DNA from 3 places in the Paenibacillus sp. CAA11 genome. Region 2 is predicted to be linked to each of the others. Evidence: predicted binding sites of a transcription regulator. Region 2 holds the regulator's gene; each other region holds the start of a gene.
The links. Region 2 encodes NrdR, which represses ribonucleotide reductase genes. Its sites were predicted from a motif close to AACACNATATATNGTGTT; they were not measured.

Region 1: a site for NrdR is predicted at 7,039-7,056, ahead of nrdI (class Ib ribonucleoside-diphosphate reductase assembly flavoprotein NrdI). Genes of this name have one in related genera too.
Region 3: a site for NrdR is predicted at 4,267-4,284, ahead of DCC85_RS02585 (anaerobic ribonucleoside triphosphate reductase). Genes of this name have one in related genera too.

Annotation. Positions count from the first base shown of each region.
Region 1 covers NZ_CP028922.1:991,687-1,002,598, forward strand. Annotated here, with positions in the region: gene DCC85_RS04470 (futalosine hydrolase) at 1-408, opposite strand, end outside; gene DCC85_RS04475 (polysaccharide deacetylase family protein) at 797-1,939, shown strand; gene DCC85_RS04480 (amino acid ABC transporter substrate-binding protein) at 2,188-2,961, shown strand; gene DCC85_RS04485 (amino acid ABC transporter permease) at 3,041-3,700, shown strand; gene DCC85_RS04490 (amino acid ABC transporter ATP-binding protein) at 3,715-4,458, shown strand; gene DCC85_RS04495 (chromate efflux transcriptional regulator ChrS) at 4,573-5,049, shown strand; gene DCC85_RS04500 (LCP family protein) at 5,171-6,142, opposite strand; gene DCC85_RS04505 (mismatch-specific DNA-glycosylase) at 6,337-6,855, shown strand; gene nrdI (class Ib ribonucleoside-diphosphate reductase assembly flavoprotein NrdI) at 7,172-7,531, shown strand; gene nrdE (class 1b ribonucleoside-diphosphate reductase subunit alpha) at 7,518-9,602, shown strand; gene nrdF (class 1b ribonucleoside-diphosphate reductase subunit beta) at 9,651-10,616, shown strand; gene DCC85_RS04525 (NUDIX domain-containing protein) at 10,609-10,912, shown strand, end outside.
Region 2 covers NZ_CP028922.1:1,610,486-1,621,397, forward strand. Annotated here, with positions in the region: gene DCC85_RS07535 (sensor histidine kinase) at 1-219, shown strand, start outside; gene DCC85_RS07540 (ABC transporter ATP-binding protein) at 405-1,175, shown strand; gene DCC85_RS07545 (ABC transporter permease) at 1,150-3,051, shown strand; gene polA (DNA polymerase I) at 3,193-5,859, shown strand; gene mutM (DNA-formamidopyrimidine glycosylase) at 5,914-6,783, shown strand; gene coaE (dephospho-CoA kinase) at 6,834-7,430, shown strand; gene DCC85_RS07565 (lytic transglycosylase domain-containing protein) at 7,427-7,990, shown strand; gene DCC85_RS07570 (alpha/beta-type small acid-soluble spore protein) at 8,077-8,301, opposite strand; gene nrdR (transcriptional regulator NrdR) at 8,438-8,908, shown strand; gene DCC85_RS07580 (WGxxGxxG family protein) at 9,237-9,467, shown strand; tRNA gene DCC85_RS07585 (tRNA-Leu) at 9,678-9,761, shown strand; gene DCC85_RS07590 (ABC transporter ATP-binding protein) at 10,349-10,912, shown strand, end outside.
Region 3 covers NZ_CP028922.1:580,744-591,655, reverse strand. Annotated here, with positions in the region: gene DCC85_RS02620 (carbohydrate ABC transporter permease) at 1-755, opposite strand, end outside; gene DCC85_RS02615 (carbohydrate ABC transporter permease) at 755-1,636, opposite strand; gene DCC85_RS02610 (LSm family protein) at 1,872-2,105, shown strand; gene DCC85_RS02605 (hypothetical protein) at 2,679-2,915, shown strand; gene DCC85_RS02600 (hypothetical protein) at 3,190-3,474, shown strand; tRNA gene DCC85_RS02595 (tRNA-Thr) at 3,560-3,631, opposite strand; gene DCC85_RS02590 (MTH1187 family thiamine-binding protein) at 3,735-4,034, opposite strand; gene DCC85_RS02585 (anaerobic ribonucleoside triphosphate reductase) at 4,484-6,457, shown strand; gene nrdG (anaerobic ribonucleoside-triphosphate reductase activating protein) at 6,454-6,978, shown strand; gene DCC85_RS02570 (NAD(P)-dependent oxidoreductase) at 7,930-8,400, opposite strand; gene DCC85_RS02565 (S9 family peptidase) at 8,397-10,184, opposite strand; gene DCC85_RS02560 (P-loop nucleotide/nucleoside kinase family protein) at 10,369-10,912, opposite strand, start outside.

The DNA of each region.
Region 1 (10,912 bases), 620 kb from region 2:
CGGCAGGCCCGCGCTGGCTAAGGCGGCGGCTGTGCGTTCAGCCAGGGCGGCGTCCACCTCTACCCGGGCAGAGCCGAAGCCGAGCTCGTCCAGGCTGCTGAAGCCGCCGTCCGCCGTTTCGGCGCCAAGGTCGGCGCCGACGATGCGGGTCGATACGACCAGCGAGCCGAGCTCGGCCCGTCCGGGATAGCCGCCGCCAATGCCTGCGCTGAGGACAAGGCGGTAGCCGCCTTGCTCGGCGATCAGCGCTTGCGCGGTGCGGATGGCGGCCGAGACCGGGCCGACCCCGGCGAGGCGGACGTCAAATGCCGGGGAGTTCTTCAAGCCACGCAGGATGGCGCTGGCTTCAGCCTCCACCGCGGCCATGATTAAAATTCGGCCCTGGGCCGGATCTTGCTGCTGCATCATCGTCTGTAAATGCTCCTTTGCTTATATGAATAGGCTTGCTTAACTGGTTCACTCAGTACTCAAAATTTGATTGAAACTATATTAATTATAGTCCTCAAGCTGCGAATTGGACAACTTGACAGTGAATTCGCTTGCCCTGCCCCTATTTTTCCCCATGAAATCAGGCTTTGCTTAAATGACAGTCATAACTTCCCCTGCTTCACGCATATAGAGTAAAGCTTACAATTTATCTTTACTCCTTGGCATTTTGATTCGGGCAATAGGGCAGAGGTTACAAACCTTTTACCGTAAGTTGTCTAAGTTTTCATTCATTTTCTTTCAATATGCTCTACAGTTAATAGAGCTGATTGGAAGAATCATAGACATAAGTTGAAAGGATGAATTGCTAATGTACAGAAGATGGATGGCAGCGGTGCTTGTCGTGATCTTGGGAATGACCCTTGCTTTGCCGAGAGGAACCTCTGCGGCGGCGAGTAAAGGCGAAGCCTTGCTGGGGATTAATGACAAACTGACAGAGATTGCACCGTTACTAAAGAGTGGTAATTATTATGTGCCTGTGCGGGAGCTTGCCAAGGAAATGGGGCTTCAGATGACGGGCTCGCCCGAACATATTGTGCTTGCCGACCAAAGCGGTAGAACACTGACCCTGCTGCGCAGCGGCGACCAGGCGCTCCGGTCGGATGGAGCCAAGGTCAAAGCGAGCATGTTCGTCTCGCAGGGAAGAACAATGATCCCATTCGGTACGGTAGCAGAATCGTTTAATTATAAAGTTACCTACAACCCCGATCAGCGAGTGCTGCGCGCCGTGAACAATGCGAAGGCGCTGAGCGAGAGTGAGTTCCTTAAGAAGTACAGCCAGCAAATAGCTAAGCTTGCCCGTGTAGAGACACCGTCCAGCCCTGGTCAAAAGGGGAAGCAGCCAGTCTATCTTACTTTTGACGATGGTCCGAGTGCACATACGGGTCAGCTGCTTGATATTCTAAGCAAATATGACGCCAAGGCGACCTTCTTCATGCTGGGCAACCGCATCAGCAGCTACCCGGCTGCGGTGCAGCGGATGGTGAAGGAAGGCCATGCTCTGGGACTGCATGGGATGACGCATGAGAAGAATAAGTTCTATGCTTCTCCGGCAGCTGCGTTGAAAGAGATGAATCAGGATAACGAGAGACTGAATAAGGCGGTCAAGCAGAAGACAACCCTTATTAGGACGCCTTACGGCAGCAAGCCGTATTTTACCCAGTCGTTCCGTGACAAGGTTCTGGGCGAAGGTGGATACCATATGTGGGATTGGAACGTGGATTCACTGGATTGGAAATACAAGAGCAACAGCCGTGCTATTTATAATAATGTAATGAAGCAGGTGCATAACGAACACAAACATGGCACAGCGCCGCTGATCCTGTTCCATGATCAGGCTGCTACGCTGAAGGTACTGCCGCAAATTCTGGCAGAGCTTAAGAAGGAAGGATACAACTTTGAGATCCTGACTTCCGAAATGAAGCCCGTGAACTTCTGGAAGGACGCCCGTTAAGAAGCATGTAATAGATGAAAGAACAGGAAAACAGCCATCATATAAGTGATTATTCATGTCAACAAAGCCTGGTGCGGGAGATGCCGCAGCCAGGCCTTTTCTTTGCAGAGAAAATTAGGCCTGCCTGACATAAACTTGGTTCCCCTCTCTCGACTCTTTTATGGTAGTATGGTATCATAAAGTCTTGGTGACGTATTAACGAATTAAAGTGTTCTTTATATTTTTTGATTTTAGTAGGGGGTCTACAGATGAAGAAACTGTCACTACTCGCATTGGTGCTTGGAGCGCTGCTTATGGCTTTGGCCGGCTGCTCTGGGAAGGAAGGCGCAGACAGCGGCAAGCTTGTGATTGGCATTGATGATAAGTTCGCGCCGATGGGCTTTCGGGATGAACAGAACAATATTGTAGGTTTTGATATTGATTACGCTAAGGCTGCTGCGGAGAAGATGGGGGTTCAGGCGGAGTTCCAGCCGATTGATTGGTCTTCCAAAGAGTCTGAGCTGACAAGCGGCCGGATTGATTTGATCTGGAACGGGTATACAATTACGGATGAGCGCAAAGAGAAGGTGCTGTTCACGAAGCCTTATCTGAAGAACAGCCAGGTCATTATGGTGCTGGCTAAATCTCCGATTGCGAAGCTGACGGACTTGGCTGGCAAGGAAGTGGGGCTGCAGTCCTTATCTTCGGCTGCCGATGCACTGGATGCGAGTCCGATCAAGACAGAGCTTAAGAAGGTAACTGAGTTCTCCGATAATGTTCTGGCTTTGTCGGATTTGAAGAACGGCCGCGTTGATGCCGTGGTGATTGATGAAGTGGTTGCCAGATACTACATGTCCAAGGAGAAGGACACCTTTAAGCTGCTGGATGAGTCTTTGGCACCTGAGGAATATGGAGTCGGTGTGAAGAAGGGGAATGAAGAGCTGCTGAACAAGCTGCAGAAAGCCCTTGATGAGCTGAATACGGACGGCACAGCGGCGCAGATTTCGAACAAGTGGTTTGGGGAAGACAAAGTTCTGAAATAGGTTAGTTTATAGCAAATATACTCTACAGACCGGATGAGCTACAGAAGATCCGGTCTTGTTTTTGGGAGCCTGGATAAATATGAGCTTAGATTATTTAATTCAAATTACCGGTCCAATGCTGGAAGGAGCCCGCACAACCATTGTTTTATTTCTGATCTCTGTTGTGCTGTCCATTCCGCTGGGCTTTTTGGTGACCCTGATGGTCAAAAGCCGGATCAAGCCATTAGCTTGGCTGGCGCACGCCTATATTTATGTAATGCGCGGCACGCCGCTCTTGCTGCAGATGCTGTTCTTCTGCTTCGGCCTGCCGAATCTGCCAGTCATAGGCGAGTATTTGGTGCTTGACCGCTTCGTGGCCGCGGCGCTTGCATTCGTGCTGAACTATGCCGCCTACTTCGCGGAGATCTTCCGCGGCGGGCTCTTGGCTGTCGATCAAGGACAGCATGAGGCCGCACAGGTGCTTGGACTCAGCCGGTGGCAGACGACGGTGCGCATTATCATGCCGCAGATGTTCCGTGTTGCGCTTCCGGCAGTAGCGAATGAATCGATTACGCTCGTTAAGGATACAGCGCTGCTGTACGCCGTAGCTGTACCGGAGCTGCTGCACTTTGCCTTAACCGCAGTCAACCGCGATTTTACCATTATGCCATTCTTCGTTGCCGGCGTGATTTATTTGCTGATGACCATGGTCTTGACCTTGTTGTTCAAGCTGATTGAGAAGAAGTTCAAATTCGAATAGAAGGACTGTCGTAAATGAGTATCATTCAAGTAACAGAACTTAAAAAATCATACGGCGATCTGGATGTGCTGAAGCGGATCACCTTTGAGGTGAACAAAGGTGAGGTGATCGCCGTGATCGGCCCGTCGGGATCTGGCAAAAGCACGATGCTGCGCAGCCTGGTGAATCTGGAGCAGGTGAACGGCGGTACGATCCGCGTTCAGGACCGTGAGCTTGTCAAGGATGGACAGTATGCTGGCAGCCAGGAGATCAAAGCCATTACCTCGCGCATGGGAATGGTGTTCCAACACTTTAATTTGTTTCCCCACTTGACTGTACAGGCCAACTTGGAGCTTGCGCCAAAGCTTGTGAAGAAGCTCCCGGCTGCAGATATCCGGCGCATGAGCGCCGAGATGCTGGGCAAGGTGGGCCTGGCAGACCGGGCGGCTGCCTACCCGAGCCGCCTCTCCGGAGGGCAGAAGCAGCGGGTGGCCATCGCCCGTGCGCTGATGATGAATCCGGATATTATGCTGTTTGACGAGCCAACCTCGGCGCTGGACCCGGAGCTGACGGGTGAGGTGCTGCGCGTGATTAAGCAGCTGGCCGAGGAACATATGACGATGGTGATTGTAACCCATGAGATGGGCTTTGCGCGGGAAGTGGCTGACCGTGTGCTGTTCATGGATAATGGAGAGATTGTAGAGGCAGGCCCGCCGGAGCAGCTCTTCGAGCATCCGCAAGCCGAACGGACCCGCTCCTTCCTGGCCCGTACCCGTTAATCCAGAAATCTTGGACTTTCATACCATTGATTGATCCCGGCTTCATAACGGTATATAGTTATAGGATGAGCTTTGTATCGCTCATTGATTATTTACCAGAAGCGGGTGAGTCATTTGTCCAAATCGAACGATCCGGATAAGCCCCTAATCGACCAGATCGACCGGGAGATTATCAAGGCGCTGAACCGGAACGGGAGGATCTCGTATACCGATTTGGGGAAGGAGATCGGGCTGTCCCGCGTCGCTGTGCAGACGCGGATTAACTCCCTTATGGATGAGGGAGTCATCGAACGATTTACAGCCGTGATCAACCCGGAGAAGATCGGGATCACGGTATCTGCCTTTTTCAACGTTGAAGTAGAACCCAAGCATTTACAGAAGGTAGCAGAGGCTCTTGCAGAGGAACCGGTGGTAACCAGCCTCTATCATATGACAGGCCCCTCCAAGCTTCATATGCACGCCCTGTTTACGGACAACCGGGAGATGGAGGCCTTTATGAAGGAGAAGCTGTACGTTCTTCCGGGGATCACCAGTGTGGATTCTCAGGTGCTGATCACACGTTATAAAAGCCGCATGGGCATGCGGTTGTAAAGATAATTACAGCAAAAGACAGGTCTTTCCTGATGAGAAGACCTGTCTTTTGCCCTGTTATAGATGCGGATTTTGTAAATTTCTAGGATAGTGTGAAAGCGAAGGGGCTGGCTTTTATAGGCTACTGCACCTTGTTCGCCAGCACTTGCTCTACGTACTGCCGGAGGGCAGGTGGGTCCGTCTTAAGAACAGCCGCCCCGCCAACCTTCTCATTCTGCAGAAGTTGGTTAGGCGGGATTTGTACTTTGACGACCTCATTAGGAGATATATCAAAGCCTAACCCTGCCAGCTTGATCAGATCCTGAAGGCTGAGATTGGTTTTGATGTACGGGGACACGGCACTAAGAATTCCAGGCAGCTTGAAGATCGATGAGGTGCTCTGGATCTTTGCCGCTACGGCCACTAGAAATTTGCGCTGTCTTTCGGTACGCGTAAAGTCCGAAGTGGCATCATGCCGGAAGCGAACATATTGAAGAGCTGTGGTTCCGTCCAAGTGCTGCTCGCCTTGCTTCAAATCAATGTCGTACCGGTGCTTGTCTCCGCCATCGCTGTATTTCATATCTTTCTCGACATATAGGTCAATGCCGCCGATGGCATCCACCAGGGAGATAAAGCCATTGAAATCGGTGTAGATGTAATAATTAATGTTGATACCAAGCAAATCCCCGACCGTGCGCATAGCCAGATCGCTTCCGCCATAGGAGAAGGCGGCGTTGACTCGGCTGCTACCATGGCCTGGAATTTTGGCATAGGTGTCGCGCATGATGGACATCAGATAAGCCTTCTTGGTAACCGGGTTAATGCTGGCCACCATGATGGAGTCGGAGCGTCCCATCTCCTTATCCCCACGGGAGTCGGCTCCGAGCAGGAGGATATGGACGGTTTCTTTGCCGTCCCATTTGGGCGGCAAGGACAGCTCTTCAGGTTCCCCTTGATCTGCAGAGGAACTGGAAGCAGCAGCGTCTGAGGGGCCTACAGATGGCACGGACATCGTTTGTTTGGAGAAGTGGTACAAGCTGTACCCATAATAGCCTACAACGGCGATGATGGCGATTGAGCAGGTGAGGAGCACCCATTTTATCCATTTTCGCATGAAACATACCTCGGCAATCTTTGATTTTCAAACCATGTTAAACTATATTTTCAATCTAACGTTTTGTCAATTTTTCTTGTTTATTGAATTCTATTTGACGTAGAAATATTGTGATTTCATTCAATTGGTTTGATGTATTCTCTGTTATTTTATCAAAGTGATATACGGAGCAGTGCGGATAGGAGGGAAGCGGTATGGAAGAGATTGTAGATCACTTGGATTACGGCTTGCAAATCATATTCGTTGGCTTCAATCCCAGTCTGCGCTCAGGTGAAGTAGGGCATCATTATGCCAATCCGCGGAATAATTTCTGGCGCATTCTGTATCGGTCCGGCCTGACTCCCCGGCTATATGAGCCTGAAGAGGACGGTGAACTTCTGAAGCTGGGCTATGGGTTCACCAATATTGTCGCCCGGCCAACGCGTGGTATTGAAGACATCACAAGGGAGGAGTACAAGGAGGGGCGGGAGATCCTTTGTCGCAAGCTGATTAAATACCGCCCGCGGGTTGTATGCTTTGTAGGCAAAGGCGTGTATGCGGAATACAGCAAGCGCAGGCAGGCGGAATGGGGGTTCCAGCCGGATCCGTTTATTCCGGGCCTGCATGAATTTGTAGCTCCCTCCTCCAGCGGTTTGGTCCGCATGCCCATGGACGAAATCATTTCTATATACAGCAGATTAAAAAGGGCGATGGAGGAAGAAATTTACGTGTAATTATGATGAAAAACAGCACCTTAATTTCATTCAATTTTCATATAAAAGAAATTATTTTTTTTCGGGTGCATTCGCGGCGCTTCACCAAATTTTTTTTAAGAAAAAAAAGAACGCTTTAGTATAGATACCTAGCGGGTTTAACCGTGTCAACCCCCTTTTTTGGGACAGATAGACGGATTGACAAACACTATATCTAGCGATTAAATTAAATATCGTTCCCTATATATTGGGTTTAACGGAACGGACAAAGGTTTAAAGAAGAGAAGACAAACTTTCGCATAATAGATAGGTTAAGATACGGAAGGGGTAAGAAATCATGCTCATCGCTTATGACTCCAAGACGGGCAATGTTAAGAGGTTTATAGGTAAGCTGAATTTGCCTGCAGTACAGATTAATGAAGCTATGACTCTGGATGAACCATTTGTATTGGTTACATATACTACAGGGTTCGGGCAGGTGCCGCAGCGCGTAGCTGCTTTTCTGCAGAAAAACCATCAGCGCCTGCTTGGAGTAGCTGCCAGCGGCAACCGAAATTGGGGAGACAAGTTCGCCAAGAGCGCAGATTTGATCTCACAGCAATATGACGTTCCGGTCATTGCCAAATTCGAATTGTCAGGCACGTGGGGCGATGCAGAGAGATTTCAACAGGAGGTGAGCCGGGTTGCGGCATATTGAACTGAACAACATGTTAATGAAGCGTGATGCGGATGGATTCTTCCAATTGGAGAAAGATCGCGAAGCGGTTCAAGAATTTATGGAAGAAGTGGCTCGTAAGAGCATTAAATTTGCGGATACTTCCGCTAAAGTACGTTATATGATCGATAATGATTACTATGAGAATATGTATGACCGGTATTCCGAAGCAGAAGTAGAGGAAATTTATGAGATCACGCACAGCTATGGCTTTGAATTTCCTTCTTATATGGCCGCATCCAAATTCTACACGGACTATGCGGTAAAGACGAACGACCGCTCCCTGTATTTGGAGCACTACCCGGACCGGGTCGCTGTCGTAGCTCTTCATCTGGGACGGGGCAATGCGGAAACGGCGCGTACGCTGGCCCGTTCGATGATGGAGCAGCGTCTGCAGCCGGCAACACCGACATTCCTGAACGCGGGCAAGAGCCGCCGCGGAGAGATGGTGTCCTGCTTCCTGCTGGAAATGGATGATTCCTTGAACTCCATTAACTATGTCCTCAATACTTGCATGCAGCTGTCCAAGATTGGCGGCGGGGTTGCCGTTAACTTGTCCAAGCTGCGCGGACGCGGTGAGGCCATTAAAGGAGTTGAAGGCGCAGCTAAAGGAATCATGCCGGTGCTGAAGCTGATGGAGGATGCGTTCTCCTACGCGGACCAAATGGGGCAGCGTAAAGGCTCTGGTGCGGGATACTACAATATCTTCGGCTGGGACGTAATGGAGTTCCTGGACAGCAAGAAGATCAATGCAGATGAAAGAACCCGACTGAAGACCCTGTCGATCGGCCTGATCGTACCGAACCGGTTCTACAAGCTTGCCCAGGACAACCAGCCGCTGCATGTATTCGGTCCTTACAGCGTCTACAAAGCCTATGGCACGCATTTGGACGACATGGACATGGATGAGATGTACGACAAGCTGCTGGCCGATGAGCGCGTGAAGAAGAAGGCCATTATGAGCGCGCGGGACATGCTGACCAAGATCGCTATGGTTCAGCTGGAGTCCGGCTATCCGTACATTATGAACAAGACGAATGCCAATAAGGGACATGCGCTGGGCCGGGTAGGCCAAATCAAAATGTCCAACCTGTGCACAGAGATCTTCCAGCTGCAAGAGACCTCTGAAATCAACGACTATGGCACAGAAGACGCCATTCGCCGCGATATCAGCTGTAACCTGGCTTCCCTCAACATTGTCAATGTGATGGAGCACAAGAAGATTCGCGAATCGGTGCATGAGGGCATGGTTGCGCTGACAGCTGTCAGCGACATGACGAATGTATCGAACGCACCAGGTGTGGCTAAGGCGAACCGTGAGATGCACTCTGTCGGCCTTGGTGTCATGAACTTGCACGGATTTTTTGCTAAGAACAAAATCGCATACGAGAGCGCAGAAGCTAGAGATTTTGCCCGTACGTTCTTTATGACGATGAATTACCACTCCATTGAGAAGAGCATGGAGATCGCCCGAATGACTGGGGAGAAATTCGCTGGGTTCGAGCTCTCCGATTATGCCAGCGGAGAATACTTTGGCCGCTACTTGGAGACCGACTACCGGCCTGCTACAGCCCGCGTACAAGAGCTCTTCGAAGGCATTGATATTCCTACGATTGAGGATTGGAAGAACCTGAAGGCGCAGGTTATGGAACATGGACTTTATCATGCATACCGGATGGCGATTGCGCCAACGGCCAGCATTTCCTATATTCAGAATGCTACCTCCAGCGTAATGCCGGTGGTAGAACAAATCGAGACGCGGACTTATGCGAACTCGACGACATACTATCCAATGCCTTATCTGGGCCGCGATAATATCTTCTTCTATAAATCGGCTTATCAGATGGATCAGTTCAAGGTGCTGGATCTCATTGCTGAGATTCAAGCTCATGTGGACCAAGGCATTTCAACCGTACTTCACGTGAACAGCAATGTGACGACTCGTCAGCTTGCTCGTTATTATCTATATGCGGCTCATAAAGGCTTGAAGTCGCTCTACTATACTCGCACGAAGAAGCTGTCTGTTGAGGAATGCGTGACCTGCTCCATCTGACGATGGGCAGGTTTTGCCCTCGCTTAGGAAGGGAGAATCAATCATATAATGAGTGCTATTAAAGCGGTGAACTGGAACCGTCCGGATGACGACTTCACTCTGATGTTCTGGAATCAGAATATCATGCAGTTCTGGACCGATGATGAAATTCCGCTCTCTGACGACAAGATGTCGTGGATGAAGCTTAATGATCAAGAGAAAGAAGCCTATATGAAGGTGCTTGGCGGGCTTACGCTCCTGGATACAATTCAGGGCGGCGTAGGTATGCCACAAATATTGGAGCATGTGGACGGCCTGCAGCGCAAGGCAGTGCTTGGCTTCATGGCTATGATGGAACAAATTCATGCTAAATCATACAGCAGCATCTTCACCACGCTGGCCTCTACGGAAGAAATCGATGCGGTATTCCGCTGGGTCGAAGAGAATCCTTATCTCCAGACCAAAGCTGAAACCATCCGTCAATATTACGTGAACATTAACTCTCCGAAGGAATTGTTCTTGGCTATGGCAGCCTCCGTACTGCTTGAGAGCTATTTGTTCTATAGCGGATTCTTCTATCCGCTCTATCTGGCCGGACAAGGCAAGATGACCTGCAGCGGGGAGATTATCGACCTGATCCTGCGTGATGAGAGCATTCACGGCGTATATGTCGGCGTATTGGCCCAGGAAATTTACGCCGAGCTGGAAGAGGACGAGCGCCGCGATTTGTATGAGACGCTTGTAGGCCTGCTGCGTTATCTTCACACCAATGAAGAACGGTATACGGAGCAAATTTACAGCTCGATCGGTCTGGTGGATGAAGTGAAGACCTTCCTGCGTTACAATGCGAACAAAGCGATGATGAATCTTGGCTTTGACCCGCTTTTCCCAGAGGAAGAGGTCAATCCGATTGTCTTCAACGGAATAAGCACGCATACGAAGCAGCATGACTTCTTCTCGAAGAAGGGCAATGGTTATGTGCGGGCTCTGAACGTTGAGCCGCTTACGGATGAGGACTTTACCTTTGATGCCTAAAGAAGCTAAGTTGCATCAGCAGGAGCCCCAGACCCCGCAGCAGGTGATCCAACCGAGGATCGGCGTGGGTGCACTGATCGAGAATGAACAGGGAGAGGTTCTGCTCGTTTACCGGAACAGAGCACCGGAGAAGGATACCTGGAGTGTGCCGGGCGGCAAGGTGGATCTGTATGAGCGGCTGGAGGATGCGGTCATCCGTGAGGTGAAGGAAGAGGTTGATCTGAGCATCCGAGTGGATGCCCTGCTGGGGACGGCAGAGACCATAGATGAGAGCAAGGGAGAACATTGGATCTCCG
Region 2 (10,912 bases):
ATTGCACTGGAGGATCAGCGGCGCGTGTTTGATCCCCATTTTACAGGAAGGCAGGGACGGGATTACCGTGAATCTACAGGAATGGGGTTATATTTGGTTAAGCAGGTTTGTGACCGCTTAGGTCACCGGGTGGAGCTTTCTTCCAAGCAGGGAAAAGGAACATCGGTCTGCCTTTATTTTGTGGTTGAACAAGCTATTACAAATGCGATGAACCCTTGAACAAGGGTTCTTTTTTTGTAGAAGAGCTTGCCCCAAACGCAACCTTACAAAGGTTTAAGGTAATCGTAAGGAGTTCACATAGCGAGTACCGTAATTTATGCCTTAAAGTTAAGATATAAAAATGAACACAGGCACAGGGGTCAAAAACAAGGCTTCTGTGAGGATAGGAGTTGAACATTTAGGAAATGGATATTTTACGTGTAGACGCGCTGCATAAAGTGTATCCAGGGAAAGTACAGACACATGCCTTGAAGAACATTGAATTTACAATCGGAGAAGGCGAGTTTGTCGGGATTATGGGCCCCTCTGGCAGCGGAAAAACAACTTTGCTCAATATGGTATCTACGATTGATGCCCCCAGTTCAGGAAATGTGTGGATTGGCGGAGAGAACCCTTACACCTTGAAACGAAGAGAGCTTGCTAGATTTCGGCGGAGAAAGCTTGGGTTTGTCTTTCAGGATTTCAACCTGCTGGATACACTTACACTGGCTGAGAACATCATCCTGCCGCTTACTTTGGACAAGATCCCTTATAAAGAAATGCAGCTCCGTTTAAAGACCATTGCGGAGAGGTTGGATATCACACAAATTCTAAATAAACGAACTTATGAAGTATCCGGCGGTCAGAAGCAGCGCGCCGCCATTGCCCGGGCAATGATTCATTCCCCTGCTCTGCTGCTGGCGGATGAACCGACAGGGGCGCTTGATTCTGCCTCCTCGCGAAATGTTATGGAGATGCTGGAGTCCCTGAATAAATCGCAGGGAACCACCATGATGCTGGTCAGTCACGACCCGCTTGCGGCAAGCTATTGTGATCGTGTGCTGTTCATTCGTGACGGGAGCTTGTATAACGAAATTTACAAGGGGGAGAGCCGGCAGGAATTCTTCCAGAAGATTCTTGAGATGCTGTCCTTTTTAGGAGGGAATGCCCATGAGCTTTCTTCAATTCGCGTCTAATAATGTTAGGCGCAACAGCCGGGCCTATTTCGCCTACTTTCTCAGCAGCGCATTTATGGTCATGATCTTCTTTACTTATGCGATGTTCTTCTTCCATCCTGACATCGGCCAGACTGGGACGGGGGGGATTGCGCGACAGGGGATGCAGATCGCGGAAGTGATTCTGTATGTATTTTCTTTCCTGTTCGTACTGTATTCTACAGGTTCCTTCCTGAAAGCAAGAAGCAAGGAATTCGGCATACTGACCTTGCTTGGGGCTGAGAATCGGCAAATGAACCTTCTGATTTTTTTGGAAAATTTGCTGATAGGCCTGCTGTCTATCGGAGCCGGCATAGTCTCTGGGCTGCTGCTAAGCAAGCTGTTTCTGCTGCTCGCCAGCAAGACGGTAGTGACAGAGCAGCTGGGCTTTTATTTTCCAGCCAAGGCGATTCTGCTCACGATTGCAGCTTTTGTGCTGCTGTTTATCGTCATTTCAATGGCGACGGTCATGATGATTCGCCGCCGCCGCATCCTGGAGATGATTAAAGGGGCTAGCAAGCCGAAGGAAGAACCGAAGACTTCTTGGATCTTATCTCTGCTGGGTCTTGTCCTGCTCGTTGTGTCCTGTTTGATTCTAAGTCAGGACGAACTCACTTTCAAGATGTTGTGCATTACTGCTGTCACGGGGATTCTAGGCACCTATTTCTTTTTTACCCAGCTGAGTGTAATGGTTATCCGATGCCTTAAGCGAAGCCGCAGGTTTCTATGGCAGGGGCCAAGACTGCTCTGGATTTCTGAGATGGCATACAAGCTGAAAGATAATGCCCGTGTGCTCTTTATGGTGACGGTCGTGATTTCCATTGCGTGCATGAGCACTGCGTTTGTGCTGTCGATCGAGCAGCAGAGTCGCAGAGACTTCGAATCAATGACTTTTCAAATTGAGTTTAATTCCTATGAGCCTGCGACTGCGGACGCCAATGTTGCGAAATTTGAAGATCAGCTGCGTAAGGAAGGTTTGGCATACGAAAAATGGGAGTCGAAGCGCATGTATCATTTTATAAGGGGGAGCTCAGGTGAAGATTATGAGTACGTAATCCCTGTGTCCAGCTACAATAAGGCCGCTTCCATTCTGGGAGGCCCTCAAATTGAACGCATCCAATCAGATGAAGCTATCCGGATTGTTCCACCGAATAAGGAAGCTCCGACTGAAGAAATGGCAGATTTGGACTTAGGACCTGGTGAGAAGAACGTTCGGATTACAAAAAACAGAGTTTTTAACTTGCCAGGTTCCACACTTTATCTGGTTGTGGCCGATGACGTTTTTTCTAAGATTTTGAATGAACGTCCCCAGATTGATATTATGCAGTACTATAAAGTACCGCAGTGGGATCATAATGGTCTGGTTACAGAAGATAGCTCTGAATACAAGATCTCCAAACGCCTTGAGGATCATGCGGGGAGTATGAGTGACGCTTATGCCAGAACTCGTGCCGTCAATTATATTGATCTGAAAAATATGACAGGGATCTTCAGCTTTGTCGGGGTATTCATCGCAGCCTTATTTTCCCTTTCATCTGCTAGCTTCCTGTACTTCAAGCTGTTTGTTGAACTCGACAATGACCGGGCCGTCTATCGCTCCTTATCCAAGGTGGGGCTTGATACCAGGGAAATGAAGCGTTCCTCCGCCATTCAGATTGGAGTCCTGTTTCTTCTGCCTGTTCTTGTGGCGGCAGCACAGACGGCAATCGTTATGAACGGGATTAAGGATCAGTTTGACTTTCATGAGGTATGGACTCCAATATTCACGGCTGCGGGAGCCTTTCTGTTGGCGCAGGTGATATATTTCCTAATTATTCGATCGCGCTATGTTCGTCAGCTGAAGAAGGTTATGGTTTAAAATTCAAATGCTGTTTTAAATACTTTAAGCAAAAGGGCGCCAGCAAACTGCTGGCGTCCTTTTCACGATTTTTGTGGAAGCGTCCCCTGTGTTATCATAGAGACAGAATAGGTAGATAAGCCGAAGGACGAGGTGCCCTTAATGGATAAATTGATATTAATTGATGGAAACAGCATTATTTATCGTGCATTCTTCGCGATGCCTCCGCTGACGAACTCCAGCGGACAGCATACGAATGCCGTATACGGGTTTGCCAACATGCTGCTCCGTCTGCTCCAGGAGGAGAAGCCTAGCCATCTTCTGGTGGCTTTTGATGCAGGCAAACAAACCTTTAGGCATGAAGGTTATAAAGAGTACAAAGGGGGACGTGAGAAGACGCCGCCGGAGCTGTCTGAACAGTTCCCTTTGCTGCGGGAGCTGCTGGACAGCTTCGGTATTTCCCACTATGAGCTCGAAGGTTATGAAGCCGACGATATTATCGGCGCGGTGAGCAAGCGGGCCGACGAGGAAGGCCGGCAAGTCCTGGTCGTTACAGGCGATAAGGACATGCTCCAGCTAGTATCGGACAATGTGAAGGTGGCACTTACCCGCAAAGGGGTCACAGAAGTAGAGCCCTATGGCTTTCCCGAGATCGAGGAGCGGTATGGACTGAAGCCTGAGCAAATTACTGATCTTAAGGGCCTGATGGGGGATACCTCAGATAATATTCCAGGGGTTCCCGGCATTGGCGAGAAGACGGCGCTTAAGCTGCTGCATCAATTCGGCAGTGTTGAAGAAGTGCTCGCAAGAACGGATGAGCTGAAGGGGAAGATGAAGGAGAATCTCATCAACCATGCTGAGGATGCCCGGATGAGTAAACGGCTGGCTACCATTGACCGTGATATGCCCGTAGAGCGGAGCTGGGATGAGATGGTGTTCGGGGGGCTGGAGGAAGAGAAGGCGGCGCCGATGCTGCGCAAGCTGGAATTCAAATCCCTGCTGGAGCGCCTGTCTTTTGCAGCGTCCAGTCTTAGCGATTCTGAAGGAGGGGCGGCTTCTCAACAGGAGGAGGAGCTGCAGGTTATTTACTGCACGGAAGAAGACCTGGACGAGCTAGGCAAGGCGCTTCCTTCTATCCAAACTGTGCATGTTGAGACTCATGGCGATAACCCGCATCAGGCCGACGTGCTGGGAATCGCGTTTGCGGCCGAGGAGAAGTATTATTATGTTCCGTTCGAGCTGCTTAAGAGTGAGGGAGCGGGCAAAATAACTGAGTGGCTTGGCGACAGCTCGGCTCCTAAGCAGGGGCACGACCTGCACCGTGCTGACCTGGCTCTGCACTGGCAGGGGATCGCCTTTGCCGGAGCATCCTTTGATATCAGCCTGGCTGCTTATTTGCTTGATCCCACCGGAGGGGAACAGGCGCTTAGCGATTTAGCTGCCAAATATGGTTTGCCATCGGTCCCTTCGGATGAATCCATATATGGCAAAGGCGCGAAGTATAAGGTTCCCGATCAGGAGACACTCGGCCTGCATTTGGCTCGGAAAGCAGCGGCGGCCAGCCGTCTTGAGCCGAAGCAGCGTGAAGAGCTGGAGAAGAACGGAATGAGCGGATTGTTCTTTGACCTGGAGATGCCGCTATCCCGCATTCTAGCGGATATGGAGAAGCAGGGGGTCTCGGTCAACCGCAATGATTTACAGGAACTTGGCACGGAGTTTCAGGCCCAGATCGATAAATTAGTTGCCCGTATCTACGAGCTGGCAGGGACAGAATTCAATCTGAATTCTCCCAAGCAGCTTGGTGAGATCCTGTTCGACAAGCTGCAGCTGCCTGTCATCAAGAAGACGAAGACGGGTTATTCCACGGACGCGGATGTTCTGGATAAGCTTGCTCCTTATCATGAAATTGTGCAGTTTATTCTGGATTACCGCCAGCTCGCCAAGTTGCAGTCAACTTATGTGGAAGGGCTGCTTAAAGAAATACGCCCTGAGACGGGGAAGGTTCACACTTTCTTCCGGCAGACAATTACAGCAACGGGCCGCTTAAGCAGTCAGTATCCGAACTTGCAGAACATTCCTATCCGTCTTGAGGAAGGGAGAAAGATCCGTAAGGTCTTTGTGCCTTCGGAGGAAGGCTGGCATATGCTGGCTGCCGATTACTCTCAGATTGAACTGCGGGTGCTAGCGCATATTTCAAATGACGAGCGGCTGAAAGAAGCTTTCCTACACAATATGGATATTCATACCAAGACGGCCAGCGATGTGTTCGGGGTAGCTCCGGAAGCGGTAGATTCCAATATGCGGAGATCTGCCAAGGCCGTTAACTTCGGTATTGTGTACGGGATTAGTGATTATGGGCTTTCGCAGAACTTGAACATTACCCGGAAGGAAGCCGCCAAATTTATCGACCAATATTTTGATGTGTTCCAAGGTGTACGCCGTTATATGGATGAGATTGTGAGGGAAGCCAAGCGGGACGGGTATGTGAAGACCCTGCTTGAGCGTAGACGTTATCTCCCTGAAATTAATGCCTCCAACTTTAATATCCGTTCCTTTGCCGAGCGGACGGCGATGAACACGCCGATTCAAGGGACTGCGGCAGATATTATTAAGCTAGCCATGGTTCGCATGGACGAATCGCTGAGAAAGCACAATCTGCGCAGCCGTATGCTGCTCCAGGTACATGACGAACTGGTGTTTGAAGTTCCGCCAGAGGAGCTGGAGATGATGACGAAGCTGGTGCCGGAAACTATGGAGAAGGCGATCGAGTTGTCCGTGCCTCTTAAGGCAGAGGTCAGCAGCGGTCTGAACTGGTATGAGGCGAAATAATCCTCATACCTGTTCACTTTTCCGGTATAATGTAAGATGAGGTGAAGACAAGCAATGCCAGAATTACCAGAAGTGGAAACTGTCAGAAGAACGCTTAGTCAACTAGTGACGGGCAAGCAAATCGAGAATGTAACCGTGTCACTGCCAAGAATTGTGCAGCGACCGGATGATATAGAGCAGTTCCGACTGGAGCTGATCGGGCATACTATCACGAGTGTTGGCAGAAGAGGTAAATTTTTAAGGATTATCATGGACGGGCTCGTTCTTGTCTCCCATCTTCGGATGGAAGGGAGATATGGGCTTTATGGGAAGAATGAGCCGGTGGAGAAGCATACCCACGTCATTTTTCATTTTACGGACGGAACGGAGCTCCGCTACCGGGATGTAAGGCAGTTTGGCACTATGCATTTGTTTTACCCCGGTGAGGAATTTAACTCGAAGCCTTTGGTTAAGCTGGGACTTGAACCATTGGATGAGTCGTTCACTCTGGAGAATTTCACGGGTGTCTTGGCGTCAAGATCAACGAAGATTAAGGTTGCTCTGCTCAACCAGGAATATATCGTAGGGCTTGGCAATATCTATGTAGACGAAGCTCTGTTTCGCGCCGGAATTCATCCAGAACGCCCGGCGGCTTCTTTGTCGGCAGAGGAATTTAGAAGGCTCTACAATAGTGTCGTAACTACATTATCTGAGGCTGTTGAAGCAGGCGGTTCTTCCATTAAATCTTATGTGAACGGTCAAGGTGAAATGGGGATGTTCCAGCATCAGCTGCAGATTTACGGAAGAAAGGGCGAGGCCTGTGTTTCGTGCGGCGGACCTATCGAGAAGATGGTTGTGGGAGGAAGAGGTACCCATTATTGTCCAAGCTGTCAGCCGATTACGAAAGTAGCCGCGAGCACAGACAAAGCAAGCCCCGGTAAATAGTGTCAGAGGACTGTAAATGAAGTAGAAGTAATTCATATTGAGGTGACCCTATGAATATCGGGCTTACGGGCGGAATAGCTACAGGAAAGAGCACTGTATCCCGAATGCTTGTCAGGCTTGGAGCAAAGCTGATTGATGCCGACCTTATCGCAAGAGAAGTGATGCAGCCCGGACATTCGGTGCTTGCTGCGGTCGCTGAACGGTTTGGCCAAGCTATGCTGCTGCCTGACGGTTCTCTGAACCGTAAGAAGCTTGGGGAGCATGTATTTACCTACCCGGAGGAACGTAAAGCACTTGATGCTATTACGCATCCGGCAATCCGGAGAGAAATTAAGAAGCGTATGGAAGCTTATGAAGCGGAAGACATGCATGGCTTGGTAGTTGCAGACGTTCCTTTGCTGTATGAGTCGGGCCAGGAGTCTATGTATGAGCAAGTTATGGTTGTATATGTGCCAAGAGAACTCCAATTACGCAGATTGATGGAGCGTGATCGGTTGGATTTATTGCAGGCTGAAGCGAGGCTTGCTGCCCAAATGGATATAGAAATGAAGCGGGAGAGAGCGGATATCATCATTGACAACAGCAGAGGATTAGAAGATACTGAGGCACAGGTAAGAGCTTATTGGCAGAGCAGGGTCTGCTCATGAAGTGGCTTCGCAAGAAACGCGTTCTGCTGGTGCTCTTCCTTGGGTTTACTCTGCTCGTATTTCTTAATACCCAATGGTTAACCCTGTTCTATCCTATTTATTATAAAGAAGAAATTCGATACCATGCTGGAAAGAACCATATTGATCCTTTTGTTGTGGCGGCCATCATTCAGGTGGAATCTAAATATAAGCCCGATAAAGAATCAAGGAAAGGCGCCTTGGGCTTGATGCAGATTATGCCTGACACAGCTAAATGGGTGATGGATAAGAAGAAGCTTAAGGGGATAACCTTTGAGTCGATCAGCCATGAGCCCAATATGAATATTGAAATCGGTACATGGTATCTCAATTATCTCTCTGAGCAGTTTGACGGGAATATGTTTGCGGTGATCGCGGCCTATAATGCAGGTCCGGCTAACGTAAAAAGCTGGCTGAAGAACGGAAGATGGGATGGAAGCCTTGAGACCTCCAAGAATATTCCTTTTGGGGAGACAAGACACTACGTACAGCGAGTCGCTCATTATTACAAACAATACACACAGATATACAAGGCATTCTAATCTATATAGCAAAAAAACCGAGGGAGACGCTGAAAGTCTCTGCCTCGGCTTGGTACTGGGTAGGAACTAGTGCTTTAATTCCAACCTTATTTAAATTGACCTGCCAGTGTTTGCTCAGCCAGTGTGACCAAACGTTTTGTGATGGTACCCCCGATCGAACCGTTCTCATAAGAGGTCAGGTCGCCTGCGTATCCATCTTGAGGGAAGTTAATGCCAAGTTCTTGAGCAACCTCGTACTTCAATTGTTCCAGGGCTCCGGAAGCTTGTCTTACCACCAGATTGTTGGAATTACCATTTGAGTTTTGGGCCATTGCTGTTCACCTCCTTGCGGTTGGTAACTGTATTATGTGCCGTATTCTCGAATCTAATCATGAATTATAGAATTTTTAAATGGTATTGTTACCCATACCATTAGCTATCCATTTTGAAGAAAGGAAGTGCCTGCTGTTGAAGTGTCCGTACTGTGATTATTTAGGGACGAAAGTGCTTGACTCAAGACCAGCCAATGACAACCGTTCAATTCGCCGCAGAAGAGAATGTGAGAAGTGCAACCGGCGGTTCACCACCTTCGAGATGGTAGAGGAAACCCCACTCATTGTTGTAAAAAAGGACGGAAGCCGTGAAGAGTTCAGCCGGGAAAAAATGCTCAGGGGATTAATTCGAGCTTGTGAGAAGCGGCCAGTATCTGTAGAACAGCTGGAGACAATCGTCTCCGCTGTAGAGCGTTCGCTTCGCCATACGGCCATAGCTGAGGTGGAGAGCCGTCAAATCGGCGAGCTTGTCATGGAGCAGCTGTACCCTGTAGATGAAGTAGCCTACGTCAGGTTTGCATCGGTATATCGTCAATTCAAAGATATCAATATGTTTATGAAGGAACTGAAAGGGCTCCTATCCAAGGATACGGATTCTCTGGATTAGTCAACAGTCTCCAGCGGCATTAAGGGTTGACAACAAATTATAGGGCGTTTTTTTGCAACTTTAAGCTAATTTTCAGGTTCAAATAAGGTAGCTTTAAGGTGCGGCCGTTATATTGTAGATATCCCTCTTATTGATATAGGCTGAAGGGTTCCGTTGGGTGGGGCCTCCGGAACCCCAATCAGCCACGAGTAATACCTTTAACTACATATTAATAATATCAGCAGACGCTCATGGAATGAGCGTCTTTTTTAATTGTCTGCATAAATGATGGCAGGCCTGGGGAAAGTATACCTAGCTACAGAAATAGAGAGGAAGGGAGGAAGTCATCATGAAAAAATACGTGGCAAGTTTATTGTCTGCAGGCCTCGTTTCCGCACTCCTGCTTATGCCAGTATCTGCGGAGAGCAGTAAGGTTGCAGATCAACGCGGAGACAATCGAACAGGCAACTATACCACCAATGCAGTTAATGACGACAATGATTTTGATTGGGGCTGGCTGGGTCTGCTTGGATTGATTGGCCTTGCTGGTCTTCGCAGTAAAGACCGCGAGCGTTCTTAAGAGGAATTTGAACCCAGCACTGTAGCTATAGAGAGGCTTGAAATGAAAGGAGCCTTTTGCACGAGGACTGCTTAGAGTCAAGGTCAGTTGGCTCAGGCAGTCTTTTTATATTTTTTTATAAAAAATGCTTGCTTTATTTATCGAATCGGGATATAATCTTAATTACGGTAAATAAGTCTTTTTCAGAAGATTGAAGAAGATAACTTACTTGCGGTCGTGGCGGAATTGGCAGACGCGCACGGTTCAGGTCCGTGTGGGCTAACCCCCGTGGAGGTTCGAGTCCTCTCGACCGCATCGATTAAAACAAATGAGCTCTTGGATTTTCTTACATAGAAATCCAAGAGCTTTTTTTATACTTGGAAATTTGCAAGGTGAGTCATAAAGAGGCCACATGTATTACTTATTAGTTGATTATGTGAGCAATACAAGTCAGGTTGACTGATAAGGACACGAGCATAGCGCCCGGACGCTATACTCGGCTTAGGACTCGTTGTCGAACACGGTGAAGTCGTCTTCTCTGAGATGTACATAATGGAATAGTACAGGCTGGGAAGAAACCGGGCGTTTAGGATTCGCGTCCGGTTTCTTTTCGATGGGAACTATGTCTGTTTCCGCTGCGGATCATATTGTTTTTAAGTGGTCCTCGAGTTTTGCTGACGGCTGTATCTGGCTGAATGATAGGAGCGGTACCCCCTTCTACTTAAGTGTTACTGATTAACGGCACTGTTATAACTTTTCTTGATTTTAAACAAGTTATGTAAATTCTATCTAATTATACACATTATCCAATTTTACAGATTTAAACAAATTACATTGAATGCAAGAGATACTAGAAGTAATATAAAGAAATATATTACAGTTATTTCCGGTGGTGATGTGTAGTGAATTCGAATCTGAAGCAATTGTTCATTTATTGCAAGCCATATAAAAGACTTTATTCGTTAATATTATGTTTGAATATTTGCATAGGAATCCTTGAACTGACAGTTCCCTATATTCTAATAAAGCTTATTCATACGGTTAGTGGCGATGCTGCTGCTGGGGACAAAGGTAGTACCTTTTCCCGAATTCTATTTTATTCCATCTTTTATTTGTTAATCAGCTGCATGGGTTTTATATCACGATACAAAAATCAGCAATGCAAGAATAAGTTTGGACTGAAAATCTGTCAGACTATGAGATCAGACGTTTATGAAACTGTGTTAGGTAAAGGGCTGGACAAAGCAAAAGACAAACGTGCTGGAGATGTCGTTACTACCCTGACCCAGAACATTCATACTGTAGAGCGGTTTTTACAGACTGATTTTCATGAATTTACATATCAAGGCTTCCGTTTTCTTGGTGCGGTCATATTTATAGGTATCATGAACTGGAAATTGCTTTTGGTTTCTCTTACCATTCTTCCTTTATCCGTATGGCTCACTCGGATTACGATGAGGTCCATT
Region 3 (10,912 bases), 1.0 Mb from region 2:
TACGTTGCGATGGGAATGGTGCGTAAGCCCGGATCCTGCAGGATCAGATAAGGCATAAGGTAGTCATTCCAGATCCAGAGGGTGTTCAGAATGATAACCGTTGCAATAATCGGCTGCATCAGAGGAAGCACCAGCCGGAAGAAGATGCCGTAAGGCGTACTGCCATCCACCCGTCCGGCTTCCTCAATATCAATCGGTACGGATTTAACAAATCCGTGGAACAGAAACACCGTCATCGGTGCCCCAAATCCAAGGTAAGCGATAATAAGTCCGGTACGGCTGTTCATGATGTCCAGCCCACTCAATACCTGCACGAGCGGAATCATAATGGACTGGAAAGGAATGACCATGGCCGCTACAAAGCCCAGGTACAAAATCCGGTTGAACCAGGTCGCCCGGCGCACCATTTTATAAGCTGCCATAGCACAGATCAGGGCAAGCAGCACATTGCTGACCACCGTAATCCATAGCGAGTTCAGAAAAGCCATGGGGAAATCCGTCGCTTTCCAGGCCTCTACGTAATTGTTCCAATGAAAGGCTAACGGCCAGCCGGAAGAGTTGGACAAGATATCCCCATACTCCTTAACCGAGTTCACCAGCAGAAAATAGAAAGGGACCAGAAATATCAGCCCAAGCAGAACAATTACAGCTTCTGTGATAAGCAGGGACGCGCTGTATCTTCTTTCTTTTTTGGGAGTAGCGGGTGACGGAGCAGCGGCACTTGCTGCTCTAGTTGTAGTCGCGGTTGTATTCATTACACCTGAACCTCCTTCCGCTTCGTAGCCCACACCTGAATCATCGAGATGATCGCCACAATCACGAAGAATATAATCGCCTTGGCGGAACCCATACCGTAGCGGCTAAGGGTATACGCTTCATTGTAAATATTGAGCGCGACCGACTCGGTCGCCTTGAACGGCCCGCCCTTGGTCAGTGACAGGTTCAGATCGAACAGCTTGAAAGACCAGGATATAGAGAGAAACAAGCATACCGTTACAGCCGGCATGACGAGGGGAATGGTTACATTTTTGAGCACCTGCCATCTGCCTGCTCCATCCACCTTTGCGGCCTCCAGCAGCCCCTTGGGAACGTTGTTGAGCGCCGAGATGTAGATCACCATCAAATACCCGGCATTCTGCCATACAAATACAATCACAATCGACCAGAATGCCGTGCTCTCTGTCCCCAGCCAAGAAAGATTAAAAAAGGACCAGCCAGTAGCCTGTCCAATGGATGCAAAGCCCCTGACAAAGATAAACTGCCAAATAAAGCCCAGCAGCAGACCTCCAATCACGTGCGGGATAAAGAAGACGGTGCGCATAGCATTTCTCGTAAAGAGCTTGCGAGTTAGAATGTACGCCAGAGCAAAGCCCAGCAGGTTAGTTAGGACTAATCCGAGCACGGTGAATTTTGCAGTAAACCAAAATGAATTCAGAAAGGAAGGGTCCTTAGTAAAGATATGGACATAATTGCGAAGCCCCGTCCATTCTGTATGCTTGGAAATCCCGTTCCAGCTCGTAAAAGAATAATACAATCCCAAAAAGAACGGAACCGCTACGATCACCACAAAAAACAAAGCGGTCGGTCCTACAAAAATAAGCTGTTGAATAAGCTGTGAGCCTCTTTTCTTGTTCATCCGTTCCACCTCTTTTATATGTAATCGTTTTTGTGATCATTTCCCCCTTTCTATACCCTTTCCGGCTTACCTTTGAATCTTGCCCGCTCTCTAGTTCAGACCATCTGGGCAGGAAGCACTTCCCAGGAACGCAGCACAATCCCTTATAGTTCGAGTGAAGAGTCTACTTTGAACAGCCGCCGTTCCCAACTCTCATCCTTCTCATAAATTAGATATTAAAAGGAGGGTGAGACTATTGCCAGAAGCATATTATAATTGCTTGAGATGCAAGAACAGGAAGGTTCGCATCTTGACCGTCGATGGGAAGAGATATGAAGGCACCATTGTGGATGTCGACCATCAGAACGTCTACCTTAGACAAGAAGGAAGACAGCAGGTTCAGACTTCCGCCTTCTATCCTTACGGTTATGGATCTGGAGCTATTCTTACATTAAGCTTGTTCACACTGCTGGCTATCGCATTAATCTAACGCTTAACCGTATAAGACTGCGGCCGCAATCATTCTAATAAAGCACGGATTCTCGGCCTAGAGAGTCCGTGCTTTATTAAAGTTTTAGCGAGAGGGCCACCGCCTGGCTCGCCCTTAGAATTTTATTTTTCCAGCAAATCTGTGTTATTGTGGTATCTGAACAGCTGTAATGCTGATCTTTGTCCTAAAGGAGAGTATCTTGTGAACGGTAAAAAATTCGTCGGATGGTTTGTGTTCGGAGTCATCGCTGCTATAGCGCTATTATTCTGGGGGATGTATTCCTTCTTAACCTATGCCATACATAATTTATAGGAGCAGGAAGAGGCTTCTCACCCCATTTAGCGCGGTGTCCGCATACCCAAAAAAGCGCGATTTCACTCGCAATCGAGATCATCGCGCTCATCCTAGATCTAACCTTCCAGTTGGCATTCGTTGATTGTCTGCAGCTTTCTTTGGTTATATTCATGTTAGGTAGCAAGCTCCCCTTTCTGTCCTTCGAATCCCATTCCTCGAAGCTTATATGACTTCAATAGATCCATAGGCTTTTGCTATTATGCAATGGAGGCCACAACGATGAATAATATTTGGAAACTCATTATTGCGTTTTTCATTGGGAATTTAATCGGAAATTTAACTTACGAGAGATTAGCCGTTTTTCGGTACAACACCCAAAATTCTATATTTTCATTTGAGAATATATTAAAACTGGTTATTAACTTTGTAGTTTCAGTAGCCTTGATTATGATGATTTTTAGTTTAATCAATTATATTGAAAAGAAGATAAAGAATAGGCGTCAAACCAAGTCATAGACATGTCCATCTTCTCATTTGGGCCCAATTAATGGTACCATTGTATCAATTTATTGGAGGTGTCCTATGAAAAGCTAAGTCACCACAAGATATCCTTGCAGCCAAATACCCTAATGAAGTTGTTAAGCTTGTTAAGACAGACGACATTAACGATGACAAGAAGAAAGAATCCTTTATTCTGACGGAATCAGGCAACTTTTATCTGATTAATTCCAAAGGATACGTAGTACTTATTGATACAGGTCTCAATAGTGATTATTTTGATGAAGTAAGCATGAAGATATATTCGGTGACCAGCAAGGAAAAGCATGTTGCTCTCATCGGAACCTACTTGCTATCAAATACGCAGCTGTATGCTTACAGACTTAAGAATGGGACTCTAACTAAGGTTCTGGATCTAACGGGAGATATCGATGTTCAAATTGACAAGAAAGGCAGAGTAGATCAATATTGGAAAAACTACAAACCCGAGGTTGGATGGAATGCTGCCGAAGGGGTCTTCACCTGGAACCCTAAGCTAAATAAGTATAAGGGTTCTGGTGATTTTATTTTAAAGTGAATTACTCTCTATAATAAGTGAAACCAAATAAAAAGACGCGATTCCATAAAGTCCGGAAGCTCGCGTCTTATTTGCTTGGTAAGGATGCTGGTGAAGGGAATTGAACCCCCGGCCTACGCATTACGAGTGCGTTGCTCTACCCCTGAGCTACACCAGCAGGTTATTTCGGCGTCAAACAAAAAATATTATACTCCGATTTTAAAATTATGCAACCCCGAAATAACCGCATGATTCTCTTCCAGCGCATACTAACAGGCTGCTCACAGCTTCTCACGAACAGACCGAAGCTTCTGCTCGGACGAGCCCGCTTTATCCCTGCGGTCATCTATCTTCACCGAAGTGGATACCCGCTGAGCTCCTTCATGAAACGGCGCTTCATGAAGTGCCGTAATGGCAGCGAAGATCCGGTCCAGTGGCCCCTCAATGATCGTGCTCATCGAGGTCAGCTCGTAGCTGATTCCCTCAAGCCCTGACAAGACCCGCTGCATGTGTGCCACATAGGAGCTTAAGCTTGTAGATCCCGTTCCTATCGGGATCACTGTTACCTCTGCAATAGCCATCTTACCCTTCCCCTTTCCAGCCAAATATAGAGTCTCCTTCTATTGTACCAGCCTCTTCTCTCGTTTCCAAAATGAACGGTTGGTGCACCTCCTCTAAGCCACAACTGAAACCGACCCTTAGGACAGCTTTCGCCACAAAAATTCACATTTTCCCGCAGGACAAGCAGGACAAGGCGACCCGGGTTTTCCTCTTCCTCAAGAAGGGGGATTGTACGATTTTCCTCATTTACAAAACACTATATATTGTAGTAGTGTCATAATCAACGACCGACATATAGTGAATAAATGGTAATTAGACACTATTCACGGTTTTTGCAGCGGCTTGGCTTTGAATAACAAAATCGACGGAATGCAGCGTGGTTCTGTCAGCAATATACCTATACATTCCTGCCAGGGATGTATGATTTTTTGCGGCCGTTTGGCCTAGATATGGAAAGGGGAATGTGACGATGGCGCTGAAAAATTATGCCTACAACAATGAGGAGCAAATGCTGGGTGAGATCATGAAGTTGGGTGAAGACATTATCGACAGCCGTGACCTGGAACTCTTGCGGGAAAATGCCAATTTGAACGGGGAAAGCTTCTCTGGCAAGATGAGCAAATTCGGGAGCGAATACGCGAAATGGTACGCAAAGCATTTTATTATGCCGCAGCCTGTCGTAAGTGCGATCGACGACAACTACGTGTACGTTCACGACCTGGATCAATATGCAATTGGGACAACCAACTGCATCTTTATCCCATTCGACAAGCTGCTCCGGGAGGGCTTCAATACCGGTAACGGCAGTGTCCGCCCGCCGAATTCCATCATGACGGCGATGGCTCTGGTTGCAATCATTTTTCAGTCCCAGCAAAATTCCCAATATGGCGGGGTTTCCTCCAACAAGCTGGACCATGACCTCGCCCCATATGTAGCCAAATCCTTCGCGAAGTACTTCCGTAAAGGACTGGATTATTTCGAAGAGCATCCACAAACAGATCTCGGCGACATCTCCATGAGCCGTACCGACCTCAAGGAACGCTATCCGAAGACCTTCCGATATGCTCTTAAGGAGACGGAAATCGAGACCTTGCAGGGAGCCGAGAGTCTGATCCACAACCTGAATACGATGTCCAGCCGGGCCGGGGGGCAAATTCCGTTCACCAGCATTAATTACGGCACATGCACCTCGCCTGAAGGGCAACTGGTTATCGACTCCCTGCTGACCGCGACGATGCGCGGACTTGGCAGCGGAGAGACGCCGATCTTCCCGATTCAGATTTTCAAATGCAAGCAGGGTATCAACCAGGCACCAGGTGAGCCGAACTACCACTTGTTCCTCAAGGCCGCGGAGTGCTCGGCCCGCCGTCTGTATCCGAACTTTGCGAACCTGGATGCGCCGCTGAACCTGCAGTACTACAATCCGGCTGACCCGGATACCGAGTTCGCTACCATGGGCTGCCGGACACGCGTGCTGAGCGACCGATTCGGGCGGAATCATCTGTCCGGCAAAGGAAACTTGTCCTTTAATACGCTTAATTTGGTCAAGCTGGGTCTTGAGCACGGCATCGCCTTAGGCCGCCGCAAGACTGCGGACGAGAAAGGCTTCTATCGCGCTCTGAGTCATTATCTGGAGATTGCCCTGGAGGGACTTCTTCACCGCTTCCGGATTCAGGCTGCCCAGAAGGCCAAGGCATCCGACTTCATGATGCGGGAAGGAGTCTGGGAAGGCGGTGAACAGCTCGGGCCTGAAGATAAGGTTGGAGACCTGCTGAAGCACGGAAGCTTGTCCATCGGGTTCATCGGGCTCGCCGAATGCATGAAGGCCATGTACGGCAAGCATCACGGCGAAGATTCGGCCATCTATGACAAAGCCTTTGCTGTCATTGCTCATCTTCGCGAATACTGTGACCGCAAGAGCGAGGAGCTTAATCTTAATATCACCTTGTTCGCTACACCGGCCGAAGGCTTGTCCGGGAAGTTCACCAAGCGTGACCGGGTAACCTATGGATCGATTGAGGGAGTGACGGACCGGGAGTACTATACGAACTCGTTCCATATTCCCGTGTATTACCCGATCACAGCAGCCCGCAAAATCCAGCTCGAAGCCCGCTTCCATGACCTGTGCAATGCAGGGGCCATCTCTTATATCGAGCTGAACGGCAATGCCCGCAGCAATCCTGCGGCATTTTTAAACATAGTGCAGTATGCCCTCTCACAACAGGTCAGCTACTTCAGCATCAATCACCCGATTGACCGCTGCTCGGCCTGCGGCCATGAAGGCATTATCGGGGCGACCTGCCCTTCCTGCGGCGCCCATGAGAAAGACGTGCACATTCGCCGCTTGCGCCGGGTAACCGGTTATTTGACCGGGGATTTCCAGACCCGCTTCAACAGTGCCAAGCAAGCCGAGGTGCGCGACCGGGTGAAGCATACTCAATGAATATCTGCGGCTATTACCCGGAATCTATCAATGAAGGCGAAGGCCTGAGGGCCGCCATATTCATCAGTGGCTGCAGGCACCGCTGCAAGGGCTGCTTCAGCCCGGCGACCTGGAACTTCAATTATGGCGAACCGTTCACACTGCAAAGGCAGGATGAGATCATTGCCGACATTGCCGCGAATCCGCTGCTTAGCGGACTGAGCATCCTCGGCGGAGATCCCTTCTTCTCTGCACCGGAAGTAAGCGCCTTTGTCGATCGCCTGCTGGACAAGGCCGGGCCTGTCTCCATATGGATCTACACCGGCTACACTTATGAGGAGCTGATCCGGGATACAGCATCACCAGAGTTTGAACTGATGCGCCGCTGCAATGTTCTAGTAGACGGCCGCTTCGAGGAAGCACTGCGCGACCCTTCCCTGCGCTACTGCGGCAGCAGCAATCAGCGGATTATTGATATTGATACCAGCCTAGCAGCAGGCAAGCCCGTGCTATGGACCGAGAAATACTCGTTCCATTCTTGATGCTTCCCGCTCATGAAGCTTACACCTGAATTTCAAGCCTCTATTCCTTCGGCTAAGACCTAAGGAATGGAGGTTTTTTGCGATGAACTCCTTTCATATACAGCACATATTGTTATTAGCCAATGACATGTTGATTTTAAGGCTTTTATTATTCTATATAGAATGAACTAAAGTTTTACATTGAATTTTCTGTTATCACGGCCTAATACGGTCCTATACCGTTCATTTCTTTAGTTCATTCTATATATTTACGAGATAAATCATTTATTACGATAATCATTCACTACATAAAAGGAGTTTTGTTCAAACAAAAGGAATATATCGCAATTACCAATGGGAGAGGATAGACATACCGCCTGAAGGGGGATGAACATACCGTGCATTTAGTTTTTATAGGGGGTGGTCTCTTATTCTTACATAAGTTTTTAAGCATCCTAATAGTCAGCAAGGAACATCGGGAGAAGAAGATCCTAGCCATGAAGAACTCCCCCCTCTATTTGTGGGTGAGCATTATATTTGTCGTTATGACCTTAGCCGTGATTTACATTGGAACCCTATATCATGCTGGGCCCCTGCTGCTTGGACGCGCTTGGATACTTATGATTGTTACATTTCTAACCTTCCGGGCAAGCGTAGAATGAAAGTTGACCCGAGAAGTAAACCAGCTCAGGATATCCATCATTTCAGTGCTGCTCCTATCTTTGAACTTAATATTGTCATTTTTTATTTACTGATAAAAAAAACAGCAGAGCCTCACTCACGCTCTGCCGATTTCCATGTTTAATTAGAGATAAAAGGTAGCTTTCTCCGAAACCGCTCCTGATCTAAATGTCTGAGAATATACTCCGCAATATCATAGTTGGTGATCGTTCTGCCTGGGAGATCATGCAAGCTTACGCGCACCCGCCCTAGGGGCGGCTTCTCCTGAACGAAAGGTAGTCTGAATAAGGTCTAATCGAGCGAACTCGCTTGCAGAACCCTTACCTCCCGTGCCTTATCCTCCATCATAACGGGATACAAGAGACGGAACATCCTTGCCCCTATGCGGTCTAGCAAGCTTTTGCGGTCTCCCTCTAGCGTTAGAGAGCCTCCCGTTACACCCATATACCTCTGTATGTCCAGCTCTTGCATAACCGAGACAAGCTCTGCAGTCACTTTGCTGTAAATCGGATTCGGCTCCCTTTCCGGCTGCCCCAAGGTGTTAACCACCACATCACAGCCTTGAAGTGTCTCCAGCAGCGACTCCCGATTCTGCGCATCCCCCTGAATCAGTTCAATACGCGAATCCGCATAGCTGACTTTGGCCGGATTTCTGATCAGCATACGCACCTGAAGCCCTTGGGCCGCCGCATATTCCGGAATATAGCGCCCTACCTTGCCGCTCCCGCCGATGAGCGCAATCTTTCTGAAGCCTGCCCTCATGCCTGATGCTTGTTCAGGAACTCCAGCATGCTCCGGTATACATGGATTTCGTTCTTCCGCTTGGAGAAGCCGTGCCCCTCATCATCCAGAACGATGTACTCCACCTCTACGCTCCGCTCCTGCAAAGCGGCTACGATCTGATCGGACTCTGCCTTGACGACCCGTGGGTCGTTCGCTCCTTGAATCACCAGCATCGGCTTCACCATCTGATCCAAATACGTAATCGGCGAGTCCTTGGTCAAGCGCTCGCGGTCACGCTCCGGATTGCCCAGCCACTGATCCATAATCGGCTTCCAGTCCTCTGGCACGGACTCGATGAAGGTGAACAGATTGCTTGGGCCGAAAATATCCACCGCTGCCCGGAAATATTCAGGGTGACGGCCAGCCAGCAGCAGCGTCATATAGCCGCCATAGCTTCCGCCCACGATGAACAGCTTATCACGGCTGGAGATGCCCTGATCGAACAGCCAATCCATCCCGGCAACGCAGTCCAGACGCGGCCCCTCGCCCCAGTCCCCTTCAATCATCTTCACGAACTCAGCTCCGTAGCCGGTGCTACCCCGGAAGTTTGGAGCGAAGATGTTATATCCATGGGCCAGCATGAACTGGAACATGGAGCGGAAGAACTTGCCCTCTGCAGCCTGCGGCCCGCCATGCGGCCAAAAGATCGTATAACCGTTCGCATTCTCCTCTTTTGCCTTAAAGAGCAAGGCTTCAATCTCCAGTCCATCGAAGGAAGGATAACGTACCACATCCGGGTATACGAGCTGCTCGGGAGACAGACCGATGACTTGATTCTTGGTCAGCGCTTCCCATGCTCCGTCTGTAAAACGGTAAATATTAAACGGATCTACCGCCCCTCTGGCCAGAATATAAATGTTGCCGGACTCGGCAACGACAGCCTGCCCTACAATATCCGTAGGCAGCTCCATCTCCTGAAGCCCTTCTCCGTCAGGACGGAAGGCATACATTTTATTCTCAATTCCTTTATCTGTCCAAATATAGAGAGTTCCGGATTCTTTGTGATACTTTATCAGCCCAACATCCTCACCCGGCACCTGACATAGAGCTTTGAATTCACGCGCGGCCAGCGAATACTGCATCACATAGGCGTATTCACTGTCGTAATTGGTGATGTACACCACGGTGTCGTTATCTGTAAAAATAAACTCATGACTCAGCTGTACCTGCTCCGCATCCGGCGACAAGGCAATAACCTCATCCCCAGTATGCAAGTAGGCCAGCTGATGAGTATTGGCATACATCTTGGCATACACGAAACGGTCCTCTTCCGGGCTTACTGCGGATAGAAATGTCGTTGTCTCTTCACCCTTAAGCAGCAGCTTGTCTTCCCCTGTGACCAGGTTCCGGCAATGCGCATTCAGGAAGTTCGGATTGTCGATCGAAGTCATATAATAAAGGCGCTCCCCATCTTTAGACAGGTGGCAAAAATCGAATTTATCCTCCGCCTCGCCCGGCACAACCTTCAGAGGAACTCCGCCTTGAACCGGCAGGGCATACAAATGGTAGTTCTCATCCCCATTGTTATCAAACCCGGCTAGAATGAAGCGGCCCTTCGGGTCTGGCTTGATAAAGCTTGAGCTCTGGTCGATATAAGTCAGCGGGTAAGGATACGTATTCGGCAAATCCATCGCCCACAGGTTGGGCTCACCATTCAGGTTGCTGTTGAAGATGAGGCGCTGCTCATCAGGGGTCACTGCAAATCCGCGAATAACATAAGTTTGGAAAAATTGCTCCACATCCGGTTTTGGAAATTTCAGCATAAAAGGCCTCCTTGGATCATGATATGAACAATATAAAAAGCGGCTGGGCCGCGTGTTGCCAAGTCTCAGGCAGAATATAATCTTGTGTAGTGTAACGGCTGACCCAGTCAGCCTGTATACAGAAAGCGGGAGAAGGTTTCTCGCATGCTGCCGCCCTCTCCCGCTGCCTTATTCCTATGCGCTTCTAACGCGCTTCTTGCACTTCTTCCATAAGGAACTGATACAGCCCCTCAACCTTCTCATCCGTCAGCTCGCCGCTGTTATCAAATACACGCACGGAGGAGGAAGGAATATTCCAATTCACTTCCGGCACAAAATCAACCCGCTGCTTGAAGTCGTCCCAATGGTTCAGCTTCCAGGTATCCCGTTCGGTCTGACGCTCGATAATCCGTTCCTTCTGAACGTCCATGTCCTGCAAGGCCACCACAATAACCTTCACGTCCACCTGCTTCTGATCGCGGCCAGCCGCTGCCAGTGTCTCATCCAACCAAGCCTTGTTCTTAAGCTCGGCCGTAAACGGCGAGATCATGAAGACGTTCTGGCCCGCAGCCAGGTTCTCAATACAGATATCCCGGGTCGTATCATATTCCAGGTCACGCAGGTTCTTCTTATAAAACTCGGAATCGCGATCATTCTTGTCCAGACCGTTCATCTCCAGAATGCTCTCCACAAAACGTCCGCCTACGGTATCACGGTCCAGGAAAGCCGCCTGAATCCGGTCCGCCAGC